DNA from 4 places in the Shewanella eurypsychrophilus genome. Region 4 is predicted to be linked to each of the others. Evidence: predicted binding sites of a transcription regulator. Region 4 holds the regulator's gene; each other region holds the start of a gene.
What was found. Region 4 encodes sigma-54, which starts transcription at its own class of promoters, with help from an activator protein. Its sites were predicted from a motif close to GTTGGCACGNNNNTNGNNT; they were not measured.
Positions count from the first base shown of each region.

Region 1: a site for sigma-54 is predicted at 3,990-4,008, ahead of fliE (flagellar hook-basal body complex protein FliE). Genes of this name have one in related genera too.
Region 2: a site for sigma-54 is predicted at 5,811-5,829, ahead of FM038_RS16150 (flagellar assembly protein T N-terminal domain-containing protein). Genes of this name have one in related genera too.
Region 3: a site for sigma-54 is predicted at 1,244-1,262, ahead of FM038_RS09775 (YccF domain-containing protein). Genes of this name have one in related genera too.

Region 1 is NZ_CP045503.2:3,758,971-3,766,752, reverse strand. Features, by position in the region: gene FM038_RS15995 (sigma-54 dependent transcriptional regulator) at 1-940, shown strand, start outside; gene FM038_RS15990 (sensor histidine kinase) at 1,113-2,231, shown strand; gene FM038_RS15985 (sigma-54-dependent transcriptional regulator) at 2,224-3,585, shown strand; gene fliE (flagellar hook-basal body complex protein FliE) at 4,082-4,426, shown strand; gene fliF (flagellar basal-body MS-ring/collar protein FliF) at 4,505-6,208, shown strand; gene fliG (flagellar motor switch protein FliG) at 6,198-7,232, shown strand; gene fliH (flagellar assembly protein FliH) at 7,232-7,782, shown strand, end outside.
Region 2 is NZ_CP045503.2:3,795,002-3,802,783, reverse strand. Features, by position in the region: gene neuC (UDP-N-acetylglucosamine 2-epimerase) at 1-550, shown strand, start outside; gene FM038_RS16175 (LegC family aminotransferase) at 552-1,712, opposite strand; gene FM038_RS16170 (NAD-dependent 4,6-dehydratase LegB) at 1,740-2,720, opposite strand; gene FM038_RS16165 (hypothetical protein) at 2,731-3,009, opposite strand; gene FM038_RS16160 (motility associated factor glycosyltransferase family protein) at 3,002-4,303, opposite strand; tRNA gene FM038_RS16155 (tRNA-Arg) at 4,355-4,430, opposite strand; gene FM038_RS16150 (flagellar assembly protein T N-terminal domain-containing protein) at 4,560-5,720, opposite strand; gene FM038_RS16145 (GSCFA domain-containing protein) at 5,972-7,750, opposite strand.
Region 3 is NZ_CP045503.2:2,310,853-2,318,634, reverse strand. Features, by position in the region: gene FM038_RS09780 (pyridoxal-phosphate dependent enzyme) at 167-1,099, opposite strand; gene FM038_RS09775 (YccF domain-containing protein) at 1,306-1,713, shown strand; gene FM038_RS09770 (substrate-binding periplasmic protein) at 1,787-2,533, opposite strand; gene FM038_RS09765 (PGPGW domain-containing protein) at 2,733-2,960, shown strand; gene FM038_RS09760 (cytochrome-c peroxidase) at 3,194-4,186, shown strand; gene FM038_RS09755 (DUF6508 domain-containing protein) at 4,463-4,819, opposite strand; gene FM038_RS09750 (LysR family transcriptional regulator) at 5,333-6,226, opposite strand; gene hppD (4-hydroxyphenylpyruvate dioxygenase) at 6,442-7,482, shown strand; gene FM038_RS09740 (LysE family translocator) at 7,635-7,782, shown strand, end outside.
Region 4 is NZ_CP045503.2:5,072,207-5,079,988, reverse strand. Features, by position in the region: gene ptsN (PTS IIA-like nitrogen regulatory protein PtsN) at 1-167, opposite strand, end outside; gene hpf (ribosome hibernation promoting factor) at 170-457, opposite strand; gene FM038_RS21750 (RNA polymerase factor sigma-54) at 669-2,147, opposite strand; gene lptB (LPS export ABC transporter ATP-binding protein) at 2,301-3,032, opposite strand; gene lptA (lipopolysaccharide transport periplasmic protein LptA) at 3,029-3,607, opposite strand; gene lptC (LPS export ABC transporter periplasmic protein LptC) at 3,706-4,293, opposite strand; gene kdsC (3-deoxy-manno-octulosonate-8-phosphatase KdsC) at 4,290-4,847, opposite strand; gene FM038_RS21725 (KpsF/GutQ family sugar-phosphate isomerase) at 4,849-5,826, opposite strand; gene FM038_RS21720 (calcium/sodium antiporter) at 5,866-6,825, opposite strand; gene FM038_RS21715 (ATP-binding cassette domain-containing protein) at 6,996-7,782, shown strand, end outside.

The DNA of each region.
Region 1 (7,782 bases), 1.3 Mb from region 4:
TACGGGCAAAGAGGTTGTTGCTCGTAATATTCATTATATTTCTGAACGACGTGATGGACCCTTTATACCTGTCAACTGTGGCGCGATTCCGGCTGAGTTATTGGAAAGTGAACTGTTTGGTCACGAGAAAGGCTCATTTACAGGGGCTATTAGCGCTCGAAAAGGTCGCTTCGAACTGGCTGAAAAGGGAACGCTTTTCTTAGATGAAATCGGCGACATGCCGCTGCAAATGCAAGTTAAGTTACTGCGTGTACTGCAGGAGCGAGTATTTGAGCGAGTGGGAGGCAGTAAGTCTATAGCGGCCGATGTTCGTGTGGTGGCTGCGACTCACAGAGACATAGAAACCATGATCACCACGGGTGAGTTTAGAGAGGATCTTTATTATCGTCTCAATGTATTCCCTATCGAAATGCCAGCTCTATGTGAAAGAAAAGATGATATTCCTTTGCTTTTACAAGAACTAGTAAGCCGAGTCTACAACGAAGGACGAGGTAAAGTTAGATTCACTCAACGTGCTATTGAGTCTTTGAAAGAGCATATTTGGTCTGGAAATGTCAGAGAACTTTCAAACCTCGTTGAGCGATTAACTATTCTGTATCCTGGTGGCTTGGTTGATGTGAATGATCTTCCTGTTAAGTATCGCCATATCGATGTACCAGAGTATTGCGTTGAGATCAGCGAGGAAGAGTTAGAGCGCGATGCCTTAGCATCAATTTTCAGTGACGAAGAGTCTATCGAGATCCCGGAAACGCGCTTCCCAAGCGAACTTCCACCAGAAGGTGTTAACCTAAAGGATCTCTTAGCCGAACTTGAAATTGATATGATCAGGCAGGCCTTAGAGCAGCAGGATAATGTTGTTGCGAGAGCCGCTGAAATGCTGGGTATAAGGCGTACTACTCTCGTCGAGAAGATGCGTAAATATGGCATGGGTAAAGATTAACTCAGTCTACACAGTTCCTAGGCACTAGTCCCTAGGAACTAGAACTTCCTTTAAAATATTCATATTTCTCCTCAAGTTAGCCTGCAAACATCCTTGCACCGAGATCCTTCTTTGTTTTTTGGCACAAATCGTGCAATTACTCCGTTAGCAGCAATTTTTTGACGGAGTAGATATGTCCGTAAGTCCTCAAATACAATTAGATAGCCTAAATAAACTGTCCCCTAAATGGTTGGATGCAGCGCCCGCTGCCAACATGTCTAATCGCATGGAACACATTTTACAGGCTATGCCGTCAGGGATTATTATTCTCAATGGAGACGGACTGGTTACCGATGCTAATCCGGTTGCTGTTGAGCTGCTAGGTTTGCCACTGGAAGGGCTAAAATGGCTACAAATAATCAATCGGGCTTTCTCGCCACAAAAGGATGACGGCCATGAAGTTTCATTGAGAAATGGCCGACGAGTTAAAATGGCTATCACGCCTTTAACGCCAGAACCAGGTCAGCTCATTGTACTCACAGATCTTACTGAGACACGTTTGCTGCAGAAAAATTTATCTCACCTTCAGCGGTTATCTGCTTTGGGAAAGATGGTAGCCACATTGGCCCATCAAGTAAGGACGCCACTCACTGCAGCCTTGCTTTATGCCTCTAATTTAGCCAGCCCTAAGATTTCTGAACAATCCCGTAGTCGATTTCAGACTAAACTCGTCGATCGACTCAATGAATTAGAGCATCAAGTCAATGATATGTTGCTAATGGCCAAAGGTCGAGGGCAGGAGCAAGGAGAGGCTCATTCTACCGCCGACATACTCGACAGTGTGATGGCTAATTGTGAGCCAATTGCAGCACAACATCTAAGTCAATTACGACTCGTTGATCTTTCGGTAAATGAATTTTTAGCAAACAGTACTGCGCTCAGCTCTGCTATTAATAATTTAGTTATAAATAGTATTGAAGCCGGTGCCACTTTAGTTGAAATAAGAACGGCAGACATAGAAAATCAAATTCAAATAGAAGTCACTGATAATGGCAAAGGCTTAGACAGTGAGATGCAGCAGAAGGTGCTTGAGCCCTTTTTTACCACTAAAAGCCAAGGCACCGGGTTAGGTCTGGCGGTGGTTCAGTCTGTTGTCGCTAATCATGGTGGTAAAATGCAATTACGCTGTCAAAAAAATAAAGGCTGTAAGGCTATTCTAATATTTCCAAAACTAAATCAAGGTATTAACGATAGCTTTAATCACGCCATTGCTGATGAAGTACAGGTTGTTAAGGGGGCCGATCATGTCTGAAGGTAAAATATTACTAGTAGAAGATGACCATTCACTCAGAGAGGCGTTATTTGATACCTTGCTGCTCGCACATTATGAATGTGTCGATGTCAGCTGTGCTGAAGATGCCATTCTCAAGCTTAAGAATGAATCGTTCGATTTAGTCATTAGTGACATTCAGATGGAGGGTATTGGGGGCATAGGCTTGCTCAATTACCTTCAACAGCAGCAAGCTAATCTCCCCATATTATTAATGACTGCATATGCAACCATAGATAATGCGGTTAATGCTATTAAGTTAGGGGCGGTGGATTATTTGGCAAAGCCCTTCGCACCACAAGTATTACTCAATCAAGTCTCGCGGTATTTGAAACCGAGGAATGTAGATAATAAGCCTATTGTAGCGGATGAAAAAAGCTTAGCTTTGCTCGCCTTAGCTGAGAAAGTGGCTTGCTCCGATGCATCTGTGATGATTTTAGGTCCTAGCGGCTCAGGTAAAGAGGTGTTGGCGCGGTTTATTCACCAACATAGTTCAAGAAATGAAGGGCCATTTATAGCGATAAACTGTGCAGCAATACCAGAAAATATGCTCGAGGCAACATTATTTGGTTACGAAAAAGGCGCTTTCACCGGCGCATATCAAGCATGTCCAGGAAAATTTGAGCAGGCTCAAGGTGGCACTTTACTCTTAGATGAAATTTCAGAAATGGATTTAGGTTTACAAGCCAAATTGCTCAGAGTACTGCAAGAACGAGAAGTTGAACGTCTCGGCGGTCGTAAAAATATTAAACTGGATATTCGCGTACTGGCAACGTCAAATCGAGATCTAAAAGCAACTGTAGCCGACGGCACATTTCGTGAGGATTTGTTTTATAGAATTAATGTATTTCCTCTTACTTGGCCTGCTTTAAACCAAAGACCTGCAGATATATTGCCTTTAGCGAGACACCTAATCGCTAAGCACGCTGCGCATTCTGGCCTTGCACCATGTCCTGTGCTCGATGAAAGTGCTTGTCGTAGGCTATTAACACACAGATGGCCAGGGAATGTGCGTGAACTGGATAATGTTATTCAACGTGCTCTAATCCTAAATAGTGGTGAGCATATCAGTGTGAACGACATTATCATCGATAGTCAAGACGTTAAGTTAACCATAGAACCTGTGGTTCAGCCATTGAGTGATCAAGCTAAGCCAGCAGAGTTAGATGCTTTAGGAGATGAGTTAAAAGCCCAAGAGCACGTGATAATTTTAGAGACCCTGAATATGTGTAAGGGGAGTCGAAAATTGGTCGCTGAAAAATTGGGTATTAGTGCAAGAACGCTAAGATATAAAATGGCTAAAATGCGAGATATGGGGATAGAGATCCCAGCCTAAAATAAGGTTTCGAGGTTCGAGGTTTGAGTTCCTAGGATCGAGTTCCTAGGATCGAGGTTCGAGGTCCGAGGTTCGAGGTCCGAGGTCCGAGGTCCGAGTTTCAAGTTTCGAGTTTCGAGTTTCAAGTTTCGAGTTTCGAGTTTCGAGTTTCGAGTTTCGAGTTTCAAGTTTCGAGTTTCAAGTTTCGAGTTTCAAGTTTCAAGTTTCAAGTTTCAAGTTTCGAGTTTCAAGTTTCAAGTTTCAAGTTTCGAGTTTCAAGTTTCGAGTTTCAAGTTTCAAGTTTCGAATTTCAAGTTTCGAGTTTCGAGGTCCGAGGTCCGAGTTTCAAGTTCCGAGGTTCGAGGTTCGAGTTCCTAGCTCCTAGCTCCTAGGAACTATCCTTACCTCCTCCCTTCTTTATTTAACTTGGCAGTATTCTTGCATGTTCTTATCTATCAGTTAAGTAAGTCAACAATTCGACACTGACCCAGTACATTAGGGTGATAGGGAGTAACATATGCAAATTGGAGCCAATTCATTATTACAAGAGATGCAGTCTCTTAGCAGTGAAATTCCAACCTCTGGGCTGAATTCAGGTTTCAGCTCTCCTATCACTCAGCAAGTTAATAGCGTTGCTGGTAGTGACTTCGGTGCCTTATTATCTCAAGCTATCGGAACGGTAGGTGAGTTACAATCAAACTCAGCATCTCTTGCGACTCGTTTAGAGATGGGCGACACCAGTGTGACACTTTCTGACACTGTTATAGCGAGAGAAAAGGCTAGTGTTGCTTTTGAAGCCACAGTGCAAGTGAGAAATAAGTTTGTAGAAGCATATAAATCGATTATGAGCATGCCAGTTTAATGACGGCTCAAGCATAAATAAAACAGTAATTAATAGAATAATTAATAGAATAAGCAGGTATCTATTTTGAGTACAGACATGGTGGTTGGTTCTGAATCTAGCTTGGCAAGTGATCAACTTGCTGGTGGGGTGCAAGAAGAGAATAAATCAGGCGGCAGTGGCATGTTTGGTGGTGTAGATATGCTCCGTCAGATAACCATGATCCTCGCTCTTGCTATCTGTTTAGCATTGGCTGTATTTATCATGTTATGGGCGCAGGAACCTGAATATCGACCATTGGGGAAAATGGATACCCAAGAGATGGTAAAGGTACTCGATGCTTTAGATAAGAATAAGATTAACTATAAAATAGACGTTGATGTCATAAAAGTACCTGAAGACCAATACCAAGCAGTAAAGTTGATTTTAAGTCGTGAAGGGATAGATGGCGCGACAGCAAAAAATGACTTCTTAACCCAAGACAGCGGTTTTGGTGTGAGCCAACGCATGGAGCAAGCTAGGCTGAAACATAGTCAAGAGTTAAACCTTGCCAGAGCAATTGAAGAGCTAAGAAGCGTTAGTCGAGCCAAAGTGATTTTGGCAATCCCTAAAGAAAATGTCTTTGCCAGAAATCGTGCTAAGCCAAGTGCTACTGTCGTGATTAGTGCCCGCAGGGGTGGGTTGGGACAAGAAGAAGTGGATGCTATTGTAGATATTGTCGCTTCAGCGGTTCAAGACTTAGTGCCTACAAAAGTCACAGTGACTGATTCCAATGGTCGTTTGTTAAATTCAGGCAGTCAAGATGCAAGCTCTGCGCGTGCCAGAAGAGAGCTTGAGTTGGTACAACAAAAAGAATCGGAATACAGAACCAAAGTTGAATCTATTCTCATGCCGATCCTTGGTCCTGAGAATTTTACCTCTCAAGTCGATGTCACCATGGATTTTACTGCTGTAGAACAAACTGCAAAACGTTTTAACCCAGATCTTCCCGCCCTAAGAAGTGAGATGACCGTTGAGAATGACAGCAATGGCGGCAGTGCATCAGGGATCCCTGGCGCATTGTCTAACCAACCGCCTATGGAAAGTAATATTCCTGAAAATGCATTAAATACCGCTGAAAATGGGTCTGCAGCTAATGGCTCTTCTCATCGGGAAGCGACAAGAAACTTTGAACTAGACACCACGATTAGCCACACTAGACAACAGGTCGGCACCGTTAGAAGAGTGAGTGTCTCAGTTGCCATTGACTTTAAATCTGGACCCGTCGGTGAAGATGGTCAAATAAATCGTGTACCAAGAACCGAGCAAGAGCTGGCCAATATTCGTCGATTGTTAGAAGGTGCTGTCGGATTCACTACTCAACGAGGTGATGTTCTTGAAGTTGTTACTGTACCTTTTATGGATCAATTGTTTGAAGAAGTACCGGCTCCAGAAATTTGGGAGCAACCTTGGTTCTGGCGCGCATTAAAATTAGGTATGGGTGGGTTAATTATTCTTTCACTGATCCTATTTATTGTCAGGCCTATGCTGAAACGCCTTATTTATCCTGATAGTGTCAATGTGCCTGACGAGCCTAAGTTTGGTGATGAGCTTGCCGAGATAGAAGATCAATTTGCCTCAGATACTTTAGGAATGCTCAATCGCCCAGAAGCCGAATACAGTTACGCAGATGATGGTTCAATATTGATACCTGATCTACACAAAGATGATGATATGATAAAGGCAATTAGAGCCCTGGTTGCCAATGAACCTGAGCTATCTACACAAGTTGTCAAAGGTTGGTTACAAAACGATGAGCAATAATTCAGATAAGGCCAAAGCAGGTGGTGTTGATGAGCTGTCAGGTACTGAAAAAACGGCAATATTACTCTTAAGTCTAAGTGAAGCCGATGCAGCATCAATATTGAAACACCTAGAACCTAAACAGGTTCAAAAAGTGGGTATGGCCATGGCTGCGATGCGGGACTTTGGTCAAGAGAAAGTTATCGGTGTTCATCAATTATTTTTAGATGAAGTGCAAAAGTATTCATCGATAGGTTTTAACAGTGAAGAGTTCGTTAGAAAAGCACTCACAGCTGCACTCGGTGAAGATAAAGCGGGTAATCTGATTGAACAGATTATTATGGGCGGCGGTGCTAAGGGTCTTGAATCACTCAAGTGGATGGATCCCCGTCAAGTCTCGACCATCATTCAAAATGAACACCCTCAGATTCAAACAATTGTCTTATCCTATTTAGAGCCAGATCAAGCTGCTGAAATCTTTGCCCAATCTCCGGAAAATACTCGTCTCGATCTTATGATGCGAATTGCCAATTTAGAAGAAGTTCAACCGGCAGCATTGCAAGAGTTGAACGACATCATGGAGAAACAGTTTGCTGGCCAAGGTGGTGCTCAAGCGGCGAAGATGGGCGGTTTGAAGGCTGCTGCCAATATCATGAACTACTTGGATACGGGTGTTGAGAGTCAGTTGATGGAGACCATGAGAGAGTCAGATGAAGAGATGGCTCAGCAGATCCAAGATCTTATGTTTGTATTTGAAAACCTGAGTGATGTGGATGATATTGGTATTCAAGTGCTGCTGCGTGAGATACAACAAGATGTCTTGATGAAGGCGCTTAAAGGCGCTGATGATGGGCTTAAAGATAAAATTTTGGGGAACATGTCTAAACGTGCAGCTGAGCTGCTACGTGACGATCTCGAAGCCATGGGTCCGATTAGGATCAGCGAAGTCGAAGTTGCGCAAAAAGAGATCTTATCCATTGCTAGGCGATTGAGTGACAGCGGTGAGATTATGTTAGGCGGTGGTGGTGGTGAAGAGTTCTTATAATGAAACCAGATAGCCAAGATAAAGATAAAATTGACCCAGGTATTGAGCCAGAGTTTACCAGTTGGCAGATCCCAGATATTACTCAGGCTGACCCCGAGCAGGTATCAAACCTGTTTGGGCGAAGAAGCATTGCCAAGCTCAATGTCGAAGAAACACAATCTTATTTGCCACCAACGCTAGCGGAAATCGAAGCTATTCGGGAGCAGGCTGAGCAAGAAGGGCTTGAGCAAGGTAAAGATCAAGGTTATAAGTCCGGGCTTGAGAGTGGTCGGCTTGAAGGATTAAAACAAGGCCATGAAGAGGGGACTAAGCAAGGGTTAGAGCAAGGTTACGTCGAAGGTTTAGAGCAAGCTAAAAATCTACTAGAGAAGTTTGAGTCAATATTGACTCAATTTGAAAAACCACTCGAGTTACTCGATACAGAAATAGAGCAAGAGTTGGTTGCTTTAACCATTAAGCTGACCCGAGCCGTCGTTGGACATGAGATTAAAACACACCCTGAGCATATTCTAGCAGCCTTAAGGCAAGGTGTTGATTCGCTTCCGATAAA
Region 2 (7,782 bases), 1.3 Mb from region 4:
AATGGTGACATTTCATCCTGTTACGCTTGAACAAAACAGTGCTCAACGCCAGTTCTCTCAGCTTCTGGCTGCCATCGATGAGCTAGATGATACCCATATTATTTTTACAAAGGCTAATGCGGATGTTAACGGACGAGTGATCAATCAAATGTGTGATCACTATGTGAGTAATAACTTCCATAAGGCTAGGGTGTTTACCTCTTTAGGCCAGCTGAAATACTTATCAGGCTTACAATTTATGGATGCAGCAGTGGGAAATAGTTCTAGTGGTTTGGTTGAAGCGCCAAGTTTTAATATAGGTACTATTAATATTGGTGACAGGCAAAAGGGGCGACTTGTTGCTGATAGCGTCATTACTTGTAAGCCAGAGCATGTAGCCATCACTCAGGCTCTCGAGAAACTATACTCTGCAAACTTTCAGGCTTCATTGAAAAGCATCGACAACCTTTATGGTGATGGCAATGCCAGTCGTCAAATTTATCGTATCTTGAAAGCAGTAGATTTGGAAAATATTATCTGCAAACCTTTCTATGACCTGCCAAGTACCTAGTTTAGTCAGCTTTCAAAACCGGTGAGCTAGGCAGGTTTATTAATCTTTTGGCGAGCCAACTAGCGTTCCGCTGTTCATCACGCTCGGCATGTTGAAATAAAGGTAAAGAGTGCATTAACTGCCATACAGGCCTGGTCATCACATTAGCCTCATTGGTTTTAACTAGAAACTCCTCTCTAAGGGCCGGGTCTGGTAGTAAAATTGCGTTTAACCAATAATTTGAACGACAATTACTAGGCTCTGTGACGAAATCGAATCGACTCGACGCGAAGAAGCTTTGATATTGACTGGCAAGTCGTCGCTTAGCCTTGACGTAATTATCTAATTTCTCCATCTGGGCACAACCCAATGCGGCATTAAGGTTAGGTAGTCGATTGTTGAAGCCATAAGCATCATGATAAAACTCAAAGGGGTGAGCCACTTTTGCTGTGGTATTGATATGATGTGCATATGCAGCATCCGCCTGATCATGACAGATTAAGATGCCACCTCCACCTGTGGTGATAATTTTATTGCCGTTAAAACTAATGGCTGCAAAGCGTCCAAAGGTACCCGTATGTTTGCCCTCGTATGTAGAGCCTAAACTCTCAGCGGCATCTTCAATCAACGGAATATTCCATTGTTGACTAATCACTAACAATTTATCGAGTTCAGCGGGGTGGCCGAAGGTGTGCATAGGCACGAATGCCTTGATGGTTTGGCCACTGTTTTTATTCCGGCAAATACCGTCATCACAGAGTTCTGCGTGCTGATTGAGGTAGTTTTCTAGTGCCCTAGGGCAGAGACTTAGGTGCTCTTTAGAGACATCTATAAATATGGGAGTGGCACCAAGATGATGAATTGTATTACAAGTAGCCACAAAGGTTAGAGATTGAGTGATAACCAGATCGCCCACTCCAACACCGGCTAAGTATAGGGCACTCTGCAGTGCTGCCGTTCCATTGACCATGGCGACTGCGGAGTTGCTACTTAAGTAGCTTTGTATATCTTGCTCAAATTGAGTGACAAATTTGCCAATACTCGAGACAAAGCTACTGTTAATGGTTTCGTTAACTAGCTTAGACTCCCTGTCATCGAACTGAGGCGCATGTAGAGGAATAAACGCATTCGTTTTGTAGGTGTGACGAATAAATTCTATGGTCAATGAAATGTCAGTATTCATACTTAAAGATCTTGGCTTATTATTGGGTTAACGGTTGTAAATGTCAGTTTTGTAATGGGATAGATTATCTTTATTACAAAACCAATTGATTGTTTTTTCTAATCCTTTCTCGATTGAATACTCTGCTTTATGGCCGGTGAGCTTGAGAATTTTGCTGTTATCACCAAACAATCTGAACACCTCTGACTGAGCGGGTCTTATTCGAGTTTCATCGCTAATAAATTCGACGTTACTGGCCATGATTTTTTTGATTAGATCTAAAGTATCGGCGATAGAAATTTCACTATTAGAAGCTATGTTGATAGTTTCACCGATACAAGAATCATTTTGTGCCAGCGCTATAAAGCCACGGCAGGTGTCGGTGACATAGTTAAAGTCGCGAGTTGGACTGAGATCGCCGAGCTTTATTTCCTGTGCTCCAGCCGCTATTTGACTAATAATTGTAGGGATCACTGCGCGGGCAGACTGTCTAGGTCCGTATGTATTGAAAGGTCTAGCAATAGTCAAAGGCAGCTCAAAGCTATTATGAAAGCTCATTGCCATGCTATCGGCGGCAATTTTAGAGGCGCTATAGGGCGACTGAGGTTGCAAAGGGTGGTGCTCATCTATTGGCACGTATTTGGCCGTACCATAAACTTCACTAGTCGAGGTATGGACGATTCTTGTTACCTTGTTTTCCAGTGCCGCCTGGCAGATGTTGAGTGTTCCTTTAGCGTTGGTTTCAAGATAACTATCTGGGGCAGAATAAGAATAGGGTATGGCTATCAATGCTGCGAGGTGGAAAATGATGTCGATATCTTTGGTGATCAGCTTACAAAAATGGGGATCGCGTATATCGCCACAGATAACTTCTATCTGCTTGAGACATCGAGTATTTTCCAGCCAGCCCCAATGATTAAATGAATTGTATTGTGATAATGCTCTGACTTGGAAGCCATTATCTACAAGCAATTCAACTAAATGTGAACCGATAAAACCATCGGCGCCAGTGACTAAAACTCTGTTCATAACAATAACCTTACCTTGCTAATTCTATTTCTATTTTATCGACTAGCTCAATGAGTTCAAACTTCAAATAATCAGCGACTCCCAGCCAATCCTGTCGTGATTGAGTGGTAATCGTCGCCTCGATGATCTGATTGAGCTCAGTCTGTAATTCGGGTGAAAGGGTGTCAAAAACACTGATAAATTGTTCAGAAATTTCAGCCAACAGAGTCAATGCTTCGCTTTCTTCACCCAAAATAAAGTGATCTGCAGCTTTATGTAAGTCATTTTTTATTTTGTCAACCTTAGTCATTGGGGAGACTCCTTACGACTTTACAGCCTTTTATGGCCGCACCTTCAACATTGATATTGATGAACTCTCGGTCAGGCACTGAGGCAATATATTCTTCCATTGACTCCAGATAACTCAAGAAACTTAGACTCGTGATCACCTTTTTACCTCGATTGTCGTAAACCCACTGATGTGATGCTTGGCCACTAATATGCATATTCAATTCACCATCTGCCCAGCCCGTGTGGGTTTTACCATTTGGAAACGCGAGATCACATCCAAGTAAATAATTAGCCTTACCGCCCATCTTTACGGCGAGATCTAAGGCTGGATGTATTACACTGCCACCGGAAAATAGTGAACTATGGCGCTTAATTTTACGCAAACTGTCATAGAGAACACCCTCAGTATAAGCGATATAGCGAGGACCCTTCCAAGACTCTATGACATGTTTATTCAGTCGTGGAAAATATACTAAAGTAATATTTTCAGAACGACTGAAATTGAGATGCTTTTCATCAATTATCTCATCCATGGTGACCACTATATCAGGTGTTATTCCAGCATTTAGCAGTGGCCGCATAGCGGTGTCGACAGCTATAACTAAAGATTTTCTATCTCGTGACTGCAGTATTTTCAGCTGTTCGAGGTAGCCTGATAGGGAAGGACCAGTACCGACAATGAATACTGAGCTTCCAGAGTAAGAGTTGAAGAGTAGAGATACGTCTGGATCTGTTTCTATCAAATAGCGGTTATCGCTAAATCGTTGGTTTATTTCTGTATTATCAGCTTGGTGGGCTTTGGCTGAGTATAGGGTTTGAAAATGTACTAATATCTGGTTTCTCAGGCTTGCACCGTTATCAGCAGCTAGGACGACTTCACTAGGAATACTGACAAAGGGTTTTTTCAATTTCATGTTGGCAGAAGCATTAACTAGTTGACAGCGTTCATCAGACAACCAGTCTGTTTGATCAGTATAAGTTAACACAAGCTTAAAAACTGTTAGATTAAGAAGAACGATTTTTATTTGTTTCAAGTAGTCTAGCAGTATCAACTGTTTGGCAATATCCCCCATTCCAATACCATAGACGTTGACTGTATCTAGTCTCGGCTCAAGAGTTGAAATCAATAGGTCTATTTCTGCTTGTCGATCGTGACGGCTACTAAGCTGGATACCATTAATGCTGATCGTTTGATTGAGGCCTGAAATTATCGATGCATCTAGTGCTTCTATTGATGTTGCTATTAAGGTATCGGCCAGAGATGGCCATCTTCTATAAATGATATCTAGATTTTGCTGAAGTAGATCTGACAATGTGATTTCCTCAGAGAGTGTATCTCGATGGCTAGAGCACATATCACTAACTGGTCTCCCCACAGGGACTCGAACCCCGATCGATCGCTTAGGAGGCGACTGCTCTATCCTGTTGAGCTATAGGGAGACTTCAGTGATTATACTGTTTTTAGCCTCGATGAAAAGAGGCGATGAAAGCTATTTATTTAAGTGCTTAATTATCATCCGCTTTAGATGGTTTTAAGCCACTTTAAACTTTAATAGCCACTAAATTAAGCTACATTTTTATCGCTAGATCATTTATCTGTACATTGTATGAGGCATTTTTATCGACTAAAACAGCAGTGGCTGTCTTTTCGGTTACCTGATCTATGATGATTTTAGCTCTACTCTTACCGGCAACAGCACGCATTTTATCGAAGCGGTCTGGTATATTTTGTTGTAACACTAAATCGAAATTATCACCGACTTTTATGCCATGTCTACGGCCTAGATTTAGAATGACTCTATCATGTTGCTTAGCCACCACTTGTCCTAGTATTGGACGACAGCTCAATGCACTATCAATATCTTCGACGACGTTAGCCAGTATTTTATCGATGCTCTTGCCATAGGCCGAAAGCCAAAATCTTTGATGGTTTGACGGCACTGTTTCTTGTTTTTCAAACTCCCAAGGAGAGACGGTGGCGTATGATTCGCTCCATACTTGCTCACCACTGATCCCATGGTAGAGCGAGAGTCGTATTTGGAACTGTCGATTAGGATCACTGCTCCAGAGGCCTAGCATCTGGCTCTCGGCAGGATCGGTTGATATATCAATGATCTCTGGCAGTAGTACATATTGGCTATCGGTAATTTCACTGAGCCAACTCGGTAGACGATAGCCGCGGATATCAACTAGTGCTTGTTCTACATCTAGTCGCTCATTGGCATGTATATGGGCGAAACTTGCCATTGAATGATTATCTATGGCGTCTCCGAGACGCTGTGAGAGATTTTTTTCAAAGAAACCGATATTGCCATATCGAAGCTGAGCTCTATCTTTAATCAGGGATTGAGGAACCAGTATTGCGGCCTTTAGCTGTTGGCTATCGCATTGCATTTCATGGGATTGGATCACATCAACGCGAACCATGATGGTCAACTTATCAGCTTCGATGAGTTCGTTAATCAGCTCGACTTTACTGGCTTGTGATTGCTGATTGATCGTAAAGCTATCTTGCACTAGTTGACCATTGTTGATTGTTTGTGTGCTAGAAAACTTTGCTCCATTATTGAGTGAAGCATACGTTAGCGCTTGCTCCAATGCATCTTCTCTGGCTTTGCTAATATTTCCATCAACGATGTTTGCTTGCCCTTTGACAACAACCCATGCGGCAACTGTAATCTGAGAATACAGAGAGCATGTGATGACTAGGAGTAAAGTAATAAGTTTCATCAGTTATTCCACTTTTTTGTCGGAGATAGATATCGTTGCCGACATTAAAATGACAGGTTTGTCATTTACAGTTCACAATCTAATGATTACAAGCAAAAGTCACGCCAGTTACCAGTTACCAGTTACCAGTTAGATGTTGAAAGTGACGGTTCCAATAAAATGTTCTTGCGTGAATATATAAGATAATGTTCACATCTAAACCGTGGGTAATTAATTAAATTAGCGATGTATTACGATAGTCGAACGCTAGTTTACTGAGTCAGTTTGATTAGCTTTTCTGCTAGCCAAGTGTAATATCTACTATTTCCATGATACCAGTCAGAACGTCCATCTTCGTGTATGGTGTTAGATATATAGAGTTCTGGATCTTTTATCTCTTCATCAAATACTCTTGCGGCATTATAAAACGTCACTCCAAATTGATTCCAGATGTATTCCATTGCATCAAAGTATGAGTAAATCAGGTTTGTCATTGACTCTGACTCTTTGAAATACTTACAAAAAGGAGGATCCGATACGACAATGACCTTGTGTCCATTGTTGTGGAGTTGAAATAAAATAGAGAGCTGTTCAGATAGTTCATCATTGAAAAAGTCAACAAGTACATTCACTGTGATAACTGGCTTTTTTGCGGGATAAATTTTATTTAGCCAAGCGACGAACCGGGCGATATTTTGGTGAGTCTGCATCCCAACATTAGAAATTATTATTGATTTGTTAGAAGCTTGGTGCACTTCGTGTTTCTTTAAGTTATCAAGTATCACTGACCATAATTTTCTCGATGCAGCATTTTCCAGTGGTACAAAGTATTCGGTATCGCATAGTGCAAATTTGTTTTGAGTGAAAGCTGAACCATTCATGACCATGCCACCAGAGTGTGGAATATTGAGCTTGTTAAATGAGGTGGAGAGTTTACCCATATGGCTATCCCCAAAAAGAGTGAGCGCTAATAATGGGTGCTCTATTGGTTTATCTTGTAGCTTTCTTGTAGCTTCTAACATCTCTTCTTCGCAGACAACCTCATCATTATCCGATATGGGAACCTGAGAGTTTTCATCTTTTTGCTGGGTATCTTGGGTTATATTTGGCTCTTCTAGTACACTCAGAACTGACTCAAAATGACGCATCACATAGTTAACAGCTGAGGTTGTAACAGATCTTCGATTACTCTCAAACCGGAAATCTTCCGAGCAGGGGACAGTAATAATTTCGTAAGAGGGAAAATAATCGAAATCTGAGTCGTTGCTTGTTAAATAGCCAGCTACTGAGCGGAGAATCGATTTTGAATATTGGTTGGCTATCAAGACATGATTATCTGTCGCCGTTGCAGTTAATGGCACGGGAGAAACAGTCAAAATTATTTTTATATTGGGATTAATTGCCTTTAGACGAGTCGCTATATCTTTAAGGTTGGCACAGATCTCCTCATAACCGAAGTTATAGAAACTGTAGAGGGAGTTATCGAAAACACCTGATATAACCCCGGGGCAGCTTGGGTAAAATAGATTATTGCAATCCTTCCAAGCCTCAGTCAATCCTAGAGTGAAAATGAGTACATCGGTTACAGCGATAGTTTCTATCATCTCTGTAACGGCTTCTATTCTCGCGCCGATTAAAGACGCTTCTGACCCAAATCCTGCAGGTTTAAAATTGGGCCTTAATAAATCATAAAATCTGTTCCCGTCTGAATATATAGCGCTACTTTTATCAATACCTGATTCAGGTTCTGCAATATCAAACCATTGCAACAAACATTTAGGCGTATATAGGTTGCCAAAGGCAAAACTAGAAACCTGATTTGATTCAATTTTACTCTGATTAAATAAGTAGCCTCCAGCATTGAGCCAATTGCCAACGTGTTGTGCGAAACAAGAACCGATAGAAGATATTCTAGGATTTTGGGTCGCTAAATTAATTTGGTGTAGTCCGGAAAATACCTCCTTACCTAAGTGAACATCTACAACACCAGATTTCCAAAAAGCTTCTTTGCTTTTATCTCTGTAGGGGCTTGATGGTGTATTTTGCATCATTATGGATCTCCATAACTTTAGTACTGAATAGT
Region 3 (7,782 bases), 2.8 Mb from region 4:
TCGATACACTCCTCTCACTGGTATCGAGTGTTTCCATGCTAATTAATAGGAAACAGATAGGACTGACATCATAAGTCGGCTATTAGCAATCAGCAATTCCTACCTTTGGTTCAGGCTGTATCACTTTCACAGATACTCAGCCTGACCAAACGGTAAAACCCTTTTATTAACTCCTACTTATTTTACCGTATTTTCGTTCATATCTAGGCAACATGGTTTCATTACCGAGTAAACCACCTTGATGCAGATATAATATCGGTATGCCACTATCAAACTCTTGAGAATATTGTTTCAGTGCGATCCAGCCTAAAGGGTCATAAAGCAATTCAAACTCAATACCCGTCTGACTAAGCGTGAACCACATTTCATAGAATTCACGGTACAGCTTTCCAAAATGATATTTTTTAGGTAAAGACACCACCTTTGGATGAAACGCTTCATTTTCATCGAGTTCATAAAACTGCTTAACCAGATAATCATCACCGCCAACAGCCGCACAGGTGAACACACGAATGTTCACGCCTTGCATGACAAAGTATTTATTTAAAAATAGTGCCGTTGTCCCTGTACCTGAAGGTAGAAAGACCATGAGTTCTGGTTGTTTATTGGTCTGCGCCCATTGAACGATCTCTGCTCCGAGTTTAAACACGCCAAATTCAGCATAGGCACATCGTCCCCCCTCTGGAACAAAGACTGTATTCTCTTCATTGGGGAGAATTGTCTCTTGAATATAAGTCAAAACATCTCGATCATTCCTATCGGGAACACTGTCGAGTGAGATCACATTTGCGCCGTTAGCTAACGCTGCACCATAGTTGCCTACTGGATTTTCGTTAATATGAGAAGCAATGTGATCGACATAAAAATCAAGCTGCCAACCTTTAAGTTTGGCCAGTGCAGACATTGAGTAAAGAGAGTTAGCTTGGGGGGACCCATAGCCTATCAATTTATTCACTCCAGGAAATTCGTTCTCAAGAAAGTAAGCAAATTTTCTGGCTTTATTTCCTGAAAAATCAGGGTGAAGCAGATCATCTCGTTTGAGATAAAACTGCCTTTCGAACATTTCAATGGTATCAACCTGGGTATGACTTAATTTCATGGTAATGAATTTTCGCAACTAAATATAAACCGATATTACCATTGGGTTAGAGACTCTATCGACTAAAAGCACTAAAAGCTGTGAGTTCTAACCAATCAACCCCCAACCACAGTTCACAAGCAATTGTTATTACTGACAAATATATTTGGCATGATTTTCGCTTAATTACTGTAAGTAAAGTAAGTCATAATGATTGGGAGGCCTTAATGGCAGTATTACGTTTAATCTTTAATATCGCATGGTTTGTTCTAGGTGGGTTTGTGATGGGACTGGCTTGGTGGATAGCTGGGCTGCTTTGTTTCATAAGCATAATAGGGATTCCGTTTGGCCGTGCCTGCTTTGTGATTGGTGAAATGACATTCTGGCCATTTGGCCAAGAGCAGATGAATAGAAGAAGCCTTACAGGGCAAGACGATTTAGGAACTGGCGCTTTCGGAACATTAGGTAATGTAGTCTGGTTTTTACTGTTTGGCATTTGGCTGGCCATTGGCCATATAACGCACGCGTTAGCCTGTTTTGTTACTATTATCGGTATCCCATTCGGGATCCAACATCTAAAACTGGCAATGCTAAGTTTAACGCCTATTGGTCAGACTATCGTCGCTAAAGCTTAACTTCCGTAATCGTCGACACAACGGCTTAGCTTGCTTACTAAGCCGTTGCTATAGATGCTATGTGCATAAACGATTAATCACCTACCGTAATTGTAGCCATGTAACGATCCAGAATCGATTTAGCATCTATTTGAGCTAATCCACGATTAAAGGTTTCACGCCATTTCTGACCCTCTAGGCTATTTTTAAATGCGATATATAAGTGTTTTTCTTCTAACAGCTTTTTATTGATCTGTAACTTATCAGATAAAGGCTTCAAGTCACTTCTGGAAAGGATATATTTAAGTACATGCACATCCACCACAGCGGCCTTAATCCGACCCGATGCAACTTTCTTTATATTGTGCTCATCTGAATTAACCACCTCAACCTGCTGTATACCTTGTTTGATCATGCTATCAAGACCTGCGGTATTCACATAATCTCTGACGACTCCCAAGGTATATTGGTTGAGATCGGCGAGTTTTGGCCAATTTATTGGATTCATCTGTTGTTCAACTAAACCTAAGGGGCTTGTGCCTAATGAGTCAGAAAAAATAAATCGCTCTGTAGGATATGAGTATGCTGGGACATAGCCGTTGTACGTAGAGTCAACGCGCCCCACCAGCCTTACAGCCCTGCTCCAAGGATAGAATTCAATAACCAGCTCATGACCTACAGCATTAAGCGCTGCTCTTGCAATAGCGATTGACGCGCCTTGCTCAGTCAGTTGACTACCTGAATAAGGTGGCCAATGTAATGAGGTTAACTTGAGGGTATCTGCATGAAGTGGAACTATCCAGAATATCGAGAGCACAAGTACTCCACTGAACTTAAACATGCCAGTAAGAATATAGCGCGATATGAATTGAACCACTGAAAGTATATTAATAAGAGAAATGCCTGCTAATAATTAATTCACATAAGTATAGACCCTTTATACATACTAGAAATTAACCTTTGTTACAATTATCAACTGGTAAAGATATGCTTAATGGTGAGATATTATGCTTTTAGAACATCAATTAGTCGGAGTTGCTATGTTAAAAAAAGCATTAGTCTCTATCATAGGAGGAGGGTTAACACTCTTAGGCATAGCGCTATTAGCACTTCCCGGCCCAGCTTGGCTGCTATTACCTATAGGACTTGCGGTGTTGAGTTTGGAATTTCCTTGGGCTAAGGTCTGGTTACGTAAAAGCCAGCGCCAATTTTATTCATCAGCGGCCTGGTTAGATAGAAAAATTCTATTACGAAAAATGAAAAACTAGTTCTAAATACTTACTGAGGAAAAAAGTGAGATCACATCTTTTTATAAAACGTGATCTTAATGTACCATCCTGCCTGAAAGCATCACCCTTGTCTGAGATCTTGTTCACGATTACTTAATCCAAATTTCCGATAGTCCCTATCGAAACAAAGCGTTACCGTGTTTACCACCTAACGAATATGATTGCCCTATTAAATACCCACACAAAATACAAGTATTAATATGAGGTCATATATGAAACGACTTTCTTCTTTATCAATCGCCATCATTGCAGCGGTAAGTGCAGCACCAGCTATAGCGAATGAACCAATACAGATTATTGAACCCGCAAAGATCACGGCGCCAGAAAAGGTCGAACTTGGTAAGATGTTGTTCTTTGAACCAAGGTTATCTATATCAGGCTTCATTTCATGTAATTCGTGCCATAACCTTTCACTAGGTGGTGTTGATGCCCTGCCCACGTCAATCGGTCATAACTGGCAAGAAGGTCCGATCAACTCTCCAACGGTACTCAATGCGGAATATGGCTTAGCCCAATTCTGGGATGGCCGTGCTAAAGATCTTAAAGAGCAAGCTGGCGGACCTATCGCCAACCCAGGAGAAATGGGCTACACCCATGAACTTGCCGTTACCACTGTAGACTCAATGCCAGCTTACCAAGCAAAATTTGAAGCCATCTATGGCAAAAATTCAGTCAATATTGATAATATCACTGACGCTATTGCCGAATTTGAAAAAACCTTAGTCACACCAAACAGCCCGTTCGATTTATACCTTAATGGCGACAAGTCAGCCATTACCGCTGAGGCGAAGTCAGGCTATCAATTGTTTAAAGATAAAGGTTGTACCAGCTGCCATAATGGACCTGCCGTTGGTGGCACCATGTATATGAAAATGGGTCTAGTTAAACCATTCCATACAAGCAATCCAGCTGAAGGACGTATTGCTGTAACAGGTAATGCAGCAGATAAGTTTGTATTTAAGGTGCCGACACTCAGAAATATCGAGTTAACCTACCCCTACTTCCACGACGGAGCAACCTGGACACTGGAAGAAGCTGTGAATACCATGGCAGATATTCAGCTCGGCCAGCAACTGTCAGAGACTGAAGTCAAAGAGATGGTGGCTTTCCTTAAGTCACTCACCGGCGAGCAACCTCAGATAGTATTGCCTATCCTGCCGCCTTCGAATGCTAACACCCCAAGACCCGTGCCATTTGGTAAGTAAACCCATTATTCAAAACAAAAATGCCAGCAAGTTGCTGGCATTTTTATGTCTGGAACATTTATGTACTCTTTACTATAAATAGGCCATGGATGGTAAAAAATTGACTTTATGTCTGGAACATTTATGCAAGCTTGCCATGGAAGGCTTGAAGCTTGCTTTATGTCTGGCTTCTCTTAAATAGAGAGTATGTATCCTTTGCTGAAAAGAGGCCATGGATGGATAAATCTCAGCTTATCCCCTACACAGTTAGGCTTACTCTTTTAGCCTAACTGTGTGCTAGCAAGCAAGTTTCATTGAAAAATTATTGTATCGTTCAAGAATGGCAATCAAAACCCCTTGGCGCCTCATATTATCCATCACCCCTGGACTAAAACATTCTAGCCGAGTCATAGCAGTGAGTAACAACTGGCACTCATGCAATGTTGCATCAGCAATATAATCGGGTCTGTCAACTAAATGGCTATTTTGATACCACTCGTCCCACTTGAAATCAGACAATAGCAAGTGACTCTTAGCTAAGTCGTCGGTAAACTCTTGGATTTTACACACTGAAATGGGCTTTTCGCCACACGCTAAGATATTCACATACTTAGCGTAAAGATTTGATGTCTGATGCGTAAATAACTGTTTCATCTGATACCTCCAATCAACGGAACAGAATGAAGTGAATAACAGATAAAGCTGTATAGTCACTTTTACATATTCTCGTTGAAGATGTCTTTTCAGACTTTATTGATCGATAACCTTGTATCCAATAAATATCTGCATATGTCGTACCACTCATTCGATAGACAAATCTTAAATCGAATCAACTGAACCTAAGCTTAACGGTACGCCATGTTCTATTTATCGGCAGTTCCACACATTTTCTTTACCAAAAGCACTGAATGCTCCTGCACAATTCGATGCCATAAATAGCCAAAAAGATATGAACTAGATTTTAAAACTGCTTCGATTCCTATTTTGCAACGCAAATATGCAACATTTGACAACTTTGCTACTAAAATAGATACAAGACTTCCAGATCAGGCGATATAGCTTGATGGGGAGCGCTAGGAGTATTTATGAAGGCCTTGTACAAACGAGTAATAATTTCGATATCATCACAGACTAAATTGATGGGGAGAAAAGTGAACTCCCACAAGACTAGAGCTCTGCACGAGCAAACTCTTCCAAAATGAGCTCAGTAAACAGACGACCCGCTTTACCCAAGGGGCGCTCCATGGTGGATACAAGTTTAGGGGTGAAGCTGTGACGACTACCACCACTAAAATCAACTTCAACCAGTGAACCCGATCTTAGCTGTTCATGAATAAGAAAATCAGGCATCCAACCAAATCCTAGCCCCATCTCCAAGGCATTCTTCTTCATGATAAAGCCCGACAGATAAAACACCTTATCACCTCCAAACTGAAGCTCATCTTGGTCATTAACCTCAGGAGATGAATCTTCGATAGTAAGCTCCACATGTCTTTGCAATTCAAATAAAGAGATATTTTCTTCTACCGCTAAAGGATGATTAGCTGCGACAACAAGAATACTGGTAATATTTGGTAATGATTGTGGTCGATAATTTGGCCCAGTTCGATAGTCTTTCACTAACATTAAATCGGCATTATCCCGCTCAAACCTGTCTTGTACTCCGCTTAAAAATTCCATGTTTAGCTGGATTTTTGTCGGTATATTGTGGGTTGCCATGCGCTTCAAAGCCTTCATAATCGGCTCCATCGGTAAGGCACCATCGATCACGAGTTCAAGCTTTGGCTCCCAACCTTCACTAAACCTGCTGGCTAAATGCTCAATATTTGCAAGGTATTGCAATAGCCTTTGCCCCTCAGCAAGAATAACTTTACCTTCAGGGGTTAATTCTGCTCGGTACAGATCCCGACAAAAAAGATTTACACCTAAATGTTGCTCTAGTTTTTTAACTTGATAACTAACCGCTGATTGAGCCTTATGCAAACGCTCTGCAGCCTTAGCAAAACTGCCCTCTTCAACCACAACTTCAAGCACTTTAAATGCATCAACATCTATACGCATACTCGCCTCATTAGTGTAAAGATTGATATACCATCTAATTTATAGATTAACTCAAGCCAATTATTATTCTTTTTTTTGTTCATCTGAGCAACTAAATTGATACTAAGATCACAAATAAAATGAAATTGGCGCCTAAATCAAACAAAGACATCAGTTCGCCAAACATATAAAAAGCACATATCAAGGTGCATGAAAAATTGAACGAGGATAGAACAATGGCAAGCGAAAAAAATCCACTGGGTTTATTGGGCATAGAATTCACAGAATTTTCCACCCCAGATCTTGAATTCATGCATAAAGTTTTTATCGATTTCGGTTTCTCAAAACTGAAAAAGAGCAAAACCAAAGATATTAGCTACTATAAGCAGAATGACATCAACTTCCTGCTCAACAATGAACGAAGTGGTTTCTCGGCCGAGTTTGCCAAGAGTCACGGCCCTGCTATCTGCTCTATGGGCTGGCGCGTAGAAGATGCACAATTTGCCTTCGAAGGCGCGGTAGCACGCGGTGCTAAGCCTGCCGATGATGCTAACAAAGACCACCCATATCCAGCGATCTACGGAATTGGGGATAGCCTAATCTACTTTATCGACATTTTTGGCGAAGAGAAGAATATCTACCAAGATGATTTCATCGATCTTGAAGAGCAAGTCATCACTCAGGAAAAAGGCTTTATCGAAGTCGATCACCTCACCAACAATGTCTATCAAGGCACAATGGCATTCTGGTCTGACTTCTATAAAGATATCTTCGGTTTCACCGAAGTGCGCTATTTCGATATTAAAGGAGCTAAAACCGCCTTGATCTCATACGCCCTACGCTCACCGGATGGCAGCTTCTGTATTCCTATCAACGAAGGTAAAGGCAGTGAGAAGAATCAGATCGATGAATATTTGAAAGAGTATGATGGCCCAGGTGTACAACATCTTGCATTCAGAAGCCGTGATATCGTCGCCTCTCTCGATGCGATGGAAGGCTCATCAATTCAGACATTAGATATTATTCCTGAATATTACGATACCATCTTCGATAAGCTGCCTCAGGTCACCGAAGACAGAGCACGTATAAAGCATCATCAAATATTGATCGACGGCGATGACGATGGCTACCTGCTACAGATCTTCACTAAGAATTTGTTCGGACCTATCTTCATCGAGATCATTCAGCGTAAAAACAATCAGGGTTTCGGCGAAGGTAACTTTACCGCCCTATTTGAGTCAATCGAGCGTGATCAGCAGCGACGCGGCGTACTGTAACAACCCGAATTTCTGCCTGTTAGGTTAAGCGGAGTGTTAATCTAGGTTAGCTAGATGTAAAACCAGCCCATATGGCTGGTTTTTTGTTTTCAGTGTAGACAATATTCATTAGACTGCATGACCTAATCACAAATCAAATAAGCTAACTTAACATGCCTGATATCGCCCTACTTGCTGTTTTCCTGCCCACCTTTTTCTTCGTATCTATCACACCGGGTATGTGTATGACGCTCGCGATGACCTTGGGCATGAGTATCGGTGTGCGCCGCACCTTTTGGATGATGATTGGTGAGCTGGCTG
Region 4 (7,782 bases):
GTGCTTCCCATTTTTTCTCTCGCCAAGAGGCTTTCAAATATCTCTTGTGAAGATAGGGTCGGATACTGGACAGCGGCAAGATCGCTGATGAGTTCCAGTACCTTTTTCTTACTGCCCGGAGTGGCGCAAGTAGTACACTCCGGCTGCAGGATGGTGCTTAATTCCATCGTTAATGTTTTGTCAGCTTCTCTTTGTGTTTAATAACCTGACGGTCTAGCTTATCTATCAGGGAGTCGATTGCGGCATACATGTCTGCGTTTTGAGACGCTGCAAAAACCTCTGCACCCGCTAGGTGAAGTTTGGCTTCTGCTTTTTGCTGCATTTTTTGAACATTTAAAATAACCTGCACATTATTGATCTGATCGAAATGTCGTTCAAGCTTAGTAAACTTTTCTTCAACATATTGTCTTAGTGATGTGGTGATTTCGATATGATGTCCAGTTAGGTTTATTTGCATAGAAATACTCCTCCAGTTTCCGATTATAGATAACTCTTTGGCTGATTTCGCTAAGTTATTTTGGCTTAACTCACAACACTGTTCCCTGTTATACCAGGAGGTTAGCCATATTTTCGACTGCAGGCTTCTTCTGGTCATCTGCTCTTTTTGAGTGCGGCTCAGACCTTAAGTGAAGAATAGATTATTTCGACTTAAGGTCTAAATTGATTGTTTATAAACTTTTACGTTGATTCGAAGGTGGAATCATCATAGCTTCACGATACTTGGCTATGGTTCGTCTGGCAACCTTGATGCCTTGCTCTGCCAATAACAATGCCATCTTACTATCACTCAGAGGTTTCTTCTGATTTTCTGCTGCTACTAACTTCTTAATAAAGGCACGAATAGCGGTTGATGAACACTCACCACCATCATCAGTTCCTACGTGGCTCGAGAAGAAGTACTTCAACTCGAATATGCCTCGCGGAGTATGCATATACTTTTGAGTAGTGACACGCGAAATGGTGGACTCGTGCATCTCAACGGCTTCTGCAATATCGTTAAGCACCATAGGTTTCATCGCTTCTTCACCAAATTCAAAGAAACCTTGCTGAAATTTTACAATGCAGTTGGCAACTTTTAGCAGGGTATCATTTCGGCTCTCTAAGCTTTTGATAAACCACTTAGCTTCCTGTAGATGTCCACGGATAAACTGGCCATCAGCTTGGTTTTTGGTGCTTTTTGCCATAGAAGCATAATGTTGATTTACATTGATTTTAGGCATGTAGTCTGGATTGAGCTCAACGACCCAGCGGCCTTTTTTCTTGGTGACAGTGACATCGGGGATCACGTATTCATCACGGCCAAGTGTAATGGCTAACCCTGGGCGAGGGTTAAGCGTTTGAATCAACTCAATAGCTTCTCTAAGATCATCTTCTTTGAGCTTAGTCTTACGCATCAATAAGCGGAAGTCTCGTCCTGCTATTAAATCAAGGTGATCTGCTATTAAAATACGCGCATTATCGATATGTGGTGTAGTGTCAGCATATTGTGCAAGTTGGATCATTAAGCATTCACTGATATCTCTCGCTGCAATTCCAATGGGATCGAAATGTTGTACACGTTTCAAAACGGCTTCAACTTCATCCTGCTCAATTTCTGGATCGCCCATCGCTTCAAGAATATCTTCGACGCTTTGGGTGAGATAGCCTCTCTCATCCACAGCATCTATGATAGCGGTTGCTATCGCGAGGTCATTATCGGAAAAAGGTGTAAGGTTCTTTTGCCATTCTAGGTGCTCGTATAAGCCTTCACTAGTTTCTCCTTGAAAAGGCATATCATCGTCGCGCATAGCGCCAGAGCTAGAGTTTGGCGTTGCGGTATACACCTCATCCCAAGTGGTGTCCGTAGGAAAGTCTTCAGGCATCGAGTCTTGAGTTAAGGCTTCAGAAGTATCTACTGCTGAGCTATCGAGAGGTGCATCATCCTCTGAGCCAGAACTGAATTCAGTTGAATCAATGGTTTTATCTTCACCATTGACCGGGAGATCAACTTGCTCCTCGTCTAATTCGAGAAGGGGGTTGGAGTCTAATGCTTGTTGGATTTCTTGTTGCAGTTCCAGCGACGATAGCTGCAAAAGGCGAATGGCCTGTTGCAGTTGCGGTGTCATGGTTAACTGCTGACCCATTTTAAGCTGGAGTGACGCTTTCATTTACCGCTATTCCCTTCATTGTAATTATAAAATGAGAAAGCCTGTTTAATTGAACTGGGGTTTCTCTGGCCCCTAAACTCACTGTAAGTAAGCTGAGCGTTGGTAAATTTTTTTTGCTCTTAATACGCGAGGAAGAAAGAGTTTATTGATTAACTATAGCTTGAATTGTTCACCTAAGTACACAGCTCTCACTTGCTGATTGTCCAAGATTTCAGCGGGTGTGCCTTCAGCGATCAAATTTCCGTGACTTACTATGTATGCTCGCTCACAAACATCCAATGTTTCTCTCACATTATGGTCTGTGATGAGCACACCAAGCCCTCGGCTTTTAAGTTGTTCGATGATTTTTTTGATGTCGATAACTGAAATAGGATCGACACCTGCGAAAGGTTCATCGAGAAGAATAAACTGCGGGTTTGCTGCGAGCGCTCTGGCAATTTCAACTCGGCGACGTTCTCCACCAGACAAAGCCATGCCCTGACTATCTCGAATATGAGTGATATGGAACTCTTCGAGTAAACTTTCGAGCTGTTCGTCACGGCCATTGCTATCGAGATCTGAGCGGGTTTGTAACACCGCCATGATGTTATCTCTTACTGATAGTTTTCGGAAAATACTCGCTTCTTGTGGAAGATAACCAATGCCTTTTCTTGCCCTAAGGTGCATTGGATCGAGTGTCAGATCATCATCATCGATTAAAATCCTGCCCTTATCACTTTGTACTAGGCCCACAACCATATAAAAGGTTGTTGTTTTTCCTGCACCATTGGGTCCCAGTAGGCCAACAATTTGGCCGGTTTTAACTGTGATACTGACATCTTGTACTACGGCTCGGTTTTTATAACTCTTAGCAAGGTTTACAGCCTTTAGTGTCTTCTGCTTCATTGCTTTTCCTGCTCAATCTCTGGTAACTGAGTTGGAATTGGGTCTGGTTTGGGCTCAGGGTCTTTTCTTTCTTCCTGACTGCTTTCTTGATAGTTTTCAGGTTGAATAATGGTAATAACCCTGTCATTGCCTTTACTCTCGGCAATAAGCCGTTGCTCAGCAATGTTATAACGGATCATGTTGCCTTTTACTTGGCTACCATCCTGTTCAAGCGTGGCATTGCCGATTAAGGTTAATGTTCGATTCGATAACTCATAACGAATCTCTTCAGCGCTTGCTGAAGCCGGACGGCCATCTTCCATTATTTGTGAATAGGTTGCAGGCTTACCAATGGCAACCAATATTCTTCCGCCACCATCTTCTTTAGAAGATGCTCTTAGTTCATCGGCTAAGATTCTAATCGATCCTTGCGTTACTTCGACTGGACCATTAAAGACCATTTGATTGTTTTTTATATCGGCTTCTTGACTTGCCGCAGAGATTTTAACCTCTTGTAAGAGATCATCTTGCTTTGCGACACCACTAAAACTTGTGATGCATAGCAAGGCTGCAATGATTAAGTTATGTTTGTTCATATCTTCCTTCAAATGGTGTAAGTCACTTTGCTCACAAGGTTAGCTAACCTTGGGAGCTTGAATTCATGTATTGGCCAAGGTTGATGCCTTAACTAATCTTACTTTAGCATGACATCACCTATGTGATCTCTGGGGGTCGCATAAGTGCCTTTAACTTTGCTCAAAAGCTGCACGTTTTGAGCATTGAGATCGCCGAATAGCCCCAAGCCTTCAATAATAAAATCATTACCTGTGATATAGATTTGGCGATCTGAGGTCATGACCATGGTATTAAGATCTAATTCAAGGTAACTGGTTTTTATCGTTTGAATAGGCTCTCTAGGACTAATTGCATCGATAATAACATTATTTTCAAGGACAACTTTTCCTGACTTTTTGTTGAGTGTGCCCGTGCTCGACTGTAGTCGCCATTGGGCTTGACCTTCATTGGGATACACAAGATATATAGGTTGAGTGAAGTAAGTCATATCAGCTTCCTCAAAGTGTTCCATATGAGTGGCAGTGACACGACTACTGACGATACCTAACTCATTATAATCTACACTACGAAGATTATCAGCAATGTAATCAGGGCTTAAACTTCTATCGATTGCCGCTCCTTCATCACTTTTTTTGGTTTGTACTTGCCAATACAAGATCAATGCAGTGCCAAAGAAAGCAATAATGGCAAGCGTCACTCTATTCATATACTCATTCCATGAGCTGAGTCGAATTTGTCTTGGCTGAGTAATAGCAAGTCGGTCAGTTCTCGCAGTGCACCATGACCGCCTTTGATCGAGGTAACAAAGTCAGAATGTTGTTTTACAAAGGGATGTCCATCGGCGACACAAACTGACAGACCAACTCGTTTCATCACAGGAAGATCAACCACATCATCCCCAATATAGGCGACTTGATCGGGTGTGACATTATACAATGAGAGTAGCTCTTCGTAAGGGACGATTTTATTATCAACACCTTGATAAATATGGGTGATCCCTAGCGCTGTCATTCTATCTTCGACAATTTGAGATTGACGACCCGTTATAATCGCAACGGGCAGACCGCTGGTGAGTAAGGAACGAACGCCGTAGCCATCTCGGGTGTGAAAAGTCTTAAGCTCCTCGCCACCGTTACTCATATAAACTAGACCATCTGAAAATACACCATCGACATCGCAAATGAGTAACTTGATCTGTTTAGCTTTTTGCCAAATATTGTCTTCAACTGGACCGTAAAAAGTTTGATGTGATTGACTCATATTAAATAACTCCTGCTTTGACCATGTCTAACATATTAAGCGCACCTATGGGCGTATTGTTTTCATCGACAACAATGAGGCCATTAATGTCTTTTTCATCCATCACTTTCAATGCTTCAGCGGCAAGAATACCGTCCGATACCGTGACACAATCTTTAGACATGACGTCGGCGATAGGGGTTGTTCTCAAGTTGACTTGAGCATCGATGACTCTGCGAAGATCGCCATCGGTAAAGATACCCACTAAGGTGTTGTTGTCATCTGTAATGGCGGTCATACCTAAGCCTTTCTTAGATATTTCATAAAGGACATCGGTAATGCAGATATTATGACTAACAAGAGGCAACTCTTTACCTTTGTGCATTACATCGCTGACTTTAAGCAATAACTTACGACCTAAAATACCACCAGGATGAGACAGGGCGAAGTCATCTTTAGTGAAGCCACGAGCTTGGAGCAGGGCAACGGCTAACGCATCGCCCATCACTAGAGTGGCGGTGGTGCTCGATGTCGGTGCGAGCCCTAATGGACAAGCCTCTTCAGGCACTTCGATGCATAAGTGAACAATGGCATGTTTTGCCATGGTTGATTCTGGTTTGCCTGTGACAGATATGATAGGCAGCCCCATACGCTTAATGACCGGCATTAAGGTTAAAATCTCGCTGGCCTCGCCAGAGTTAGAAATGGCTAAGATAATATCGTTTTCGCTCAACACACCAAGGTCACCATGGCTGGCTTCGCCTGGATGAACAAAAAAGGCCGGAGTACCTGTGCTGGCGAATGTTGCCGAAATCTTATTGCCTATATGGCCAGATTTTCCCATGCCCATCACGATAACTTTTCCGGTGCAGTCAAGGATCAGTTTACATGCTGCCGCAAACTCTACCGAGTCTACGTATTGGTATAAGTTATCGAGTGCGTTACGCTCTACATCGATAACGTTTTTGCCCCACTGGCGTAATTTGTTTACATCTACCATTTTGATCTCTCTGTATATTCAGGCCGATCTACGTCTTTTTTATGCAAGAAAAAGAAATAATTGGTACGCAATAAAAGTGAACAGTAACACGCCACCATGCCAAGGCTTTAATGCTCTAGCGCGGCCGCTTAATAAAATGAATACGGCAAGGGCGCTACTGGTAGCCATTACCATATAAAAATCACGGGTGCTGGCTGAGGCATCGACTTCACCGGGAGCAATCAACGCTGGAAGGGCGAGGACTGCAAGAATGTTGAATAAATTTGATCCGACGATATTGCCTATAGCTAAGTCATCTTCTTTCTTCAATACGCCAGCGACACAGGCTGCTAGCTCCGGCAAGCTAGTACCAATCGCTATAATCGTTAAGCCGATAACCAGATCTGATAGGTGGTACGCTTTCGCGATCCCTACGGCGCCCTGTACCATCCAATCTGCAGATAAAGGTAATAGCACAATACCCACTACTAACCAGAGTACTGCCTTGCGAGTCGGTACGCCAGTTGGGATCTCTTCATCAGCTTCATCAGCCAAAGGGTCAGGATTCTTATTTGTCAGACCGTGCCAGATTAAGTAGCCCATGAGAATGAAGAACAGTCCCATCAGCATGACGCCTTCCATGCGGGTTAGAAATCCATCGTGAAGAAAATATCCTGCTATAGCCGTAGCGGCAAGCATCATAGGTATTTCACGTAATAGAGTTTGAGAGCGGACAGCTATGGCCCCCATTAAGGCCGTGATACCTAGAATAAGAGTAATGTTGGCGACGTTAGAACCTAATACATTGCCTATTGCTGTATCTGTCATGCCGTCCATTGAGGCTGTTGCGGCGACAAACATTTCTGGTGCAGAACTTCCCATAGCGACGATAGTTAGTCCAATCAGCATAGGTGGGAGTCCTAAGTTACGAGCAAATGCAGCAGCGCCGTAAACAAACTTGTCGGCGCTCCATACTAAAGCCCCTAATCCCGCAATAAGTAAAAATATATTAAATAACATCAAATTCAATTCTAAAGTAAGTCTGCCGCGCATTTTCGCTGGATTTGAGAGAAAATGAAAGTATTGCGTCAAGATTGTGCCGATTCAGTTGTGCCTGATAGCCCAATTTCGTACAATTTGCCTTTTTCTCGCAAGGTCTATCAGCCTTTCCCGTTGCGTATGGATGCGATATGAATCATAAAAAATCACCAACTTCAGCATCATTGGTTGAGATCAGCCATTTAGGTTTTAGTCGTGGTCAACATCAGATTTTTGATGATATCAGTTTATCTATCCCGAAAGGGAAAGTGACTGCCATCATGGGGCCCAGTGGAATAGGTAAAACGACTTTACTTAAGTTGATCGGAGGTCAACTGACTCCTGATACTGGGACGATATTGTTTGATGGCCATGATGTCCATAAATGTAGCCGAGATCAGTTATTTAATTTGCGTAAGCGCATGAGCATGCTATTTCAAAGTGGTGCGCTTTTTACTGACATGAATGTGTTCGATAATGTGGCTTTTGCTCTTAGAGAGCATTCGGGGCTTGCAGAAGATATTATCGCCCGAATCGTGCTGATGAAGCTAGAAGCGGTTGGCTTGCGCGGTACGGCCAAGATGATGCCAACAGAATTGTCTGGCGGAATGCAGCGAAGAGTCGCTTTGGCCCGAGCGATAGCACTCGAGCCTGATATGGTGATGTATGATGAACCATTTGCAGGACAAGACCCTGTATCTATGGGAGTGCTGGTTAAGCTAATTAGAGAGCTTTCTGATGCATTACAGTTGACTTCTGTGGTGATCTCTCATGATGTACAAGAAGTGTTAGGTATCGCCGATTATGTTTATGTCATGGCAGATAGACATGTGATTGCCCAAGGAACGCCAGCAGAATTAAAATATGCCGATAATGCTCAATTAAAACAATTTATCGACGGTGCACCTGATGGTCCGGTACCTTTTCATTTTCCTGCAG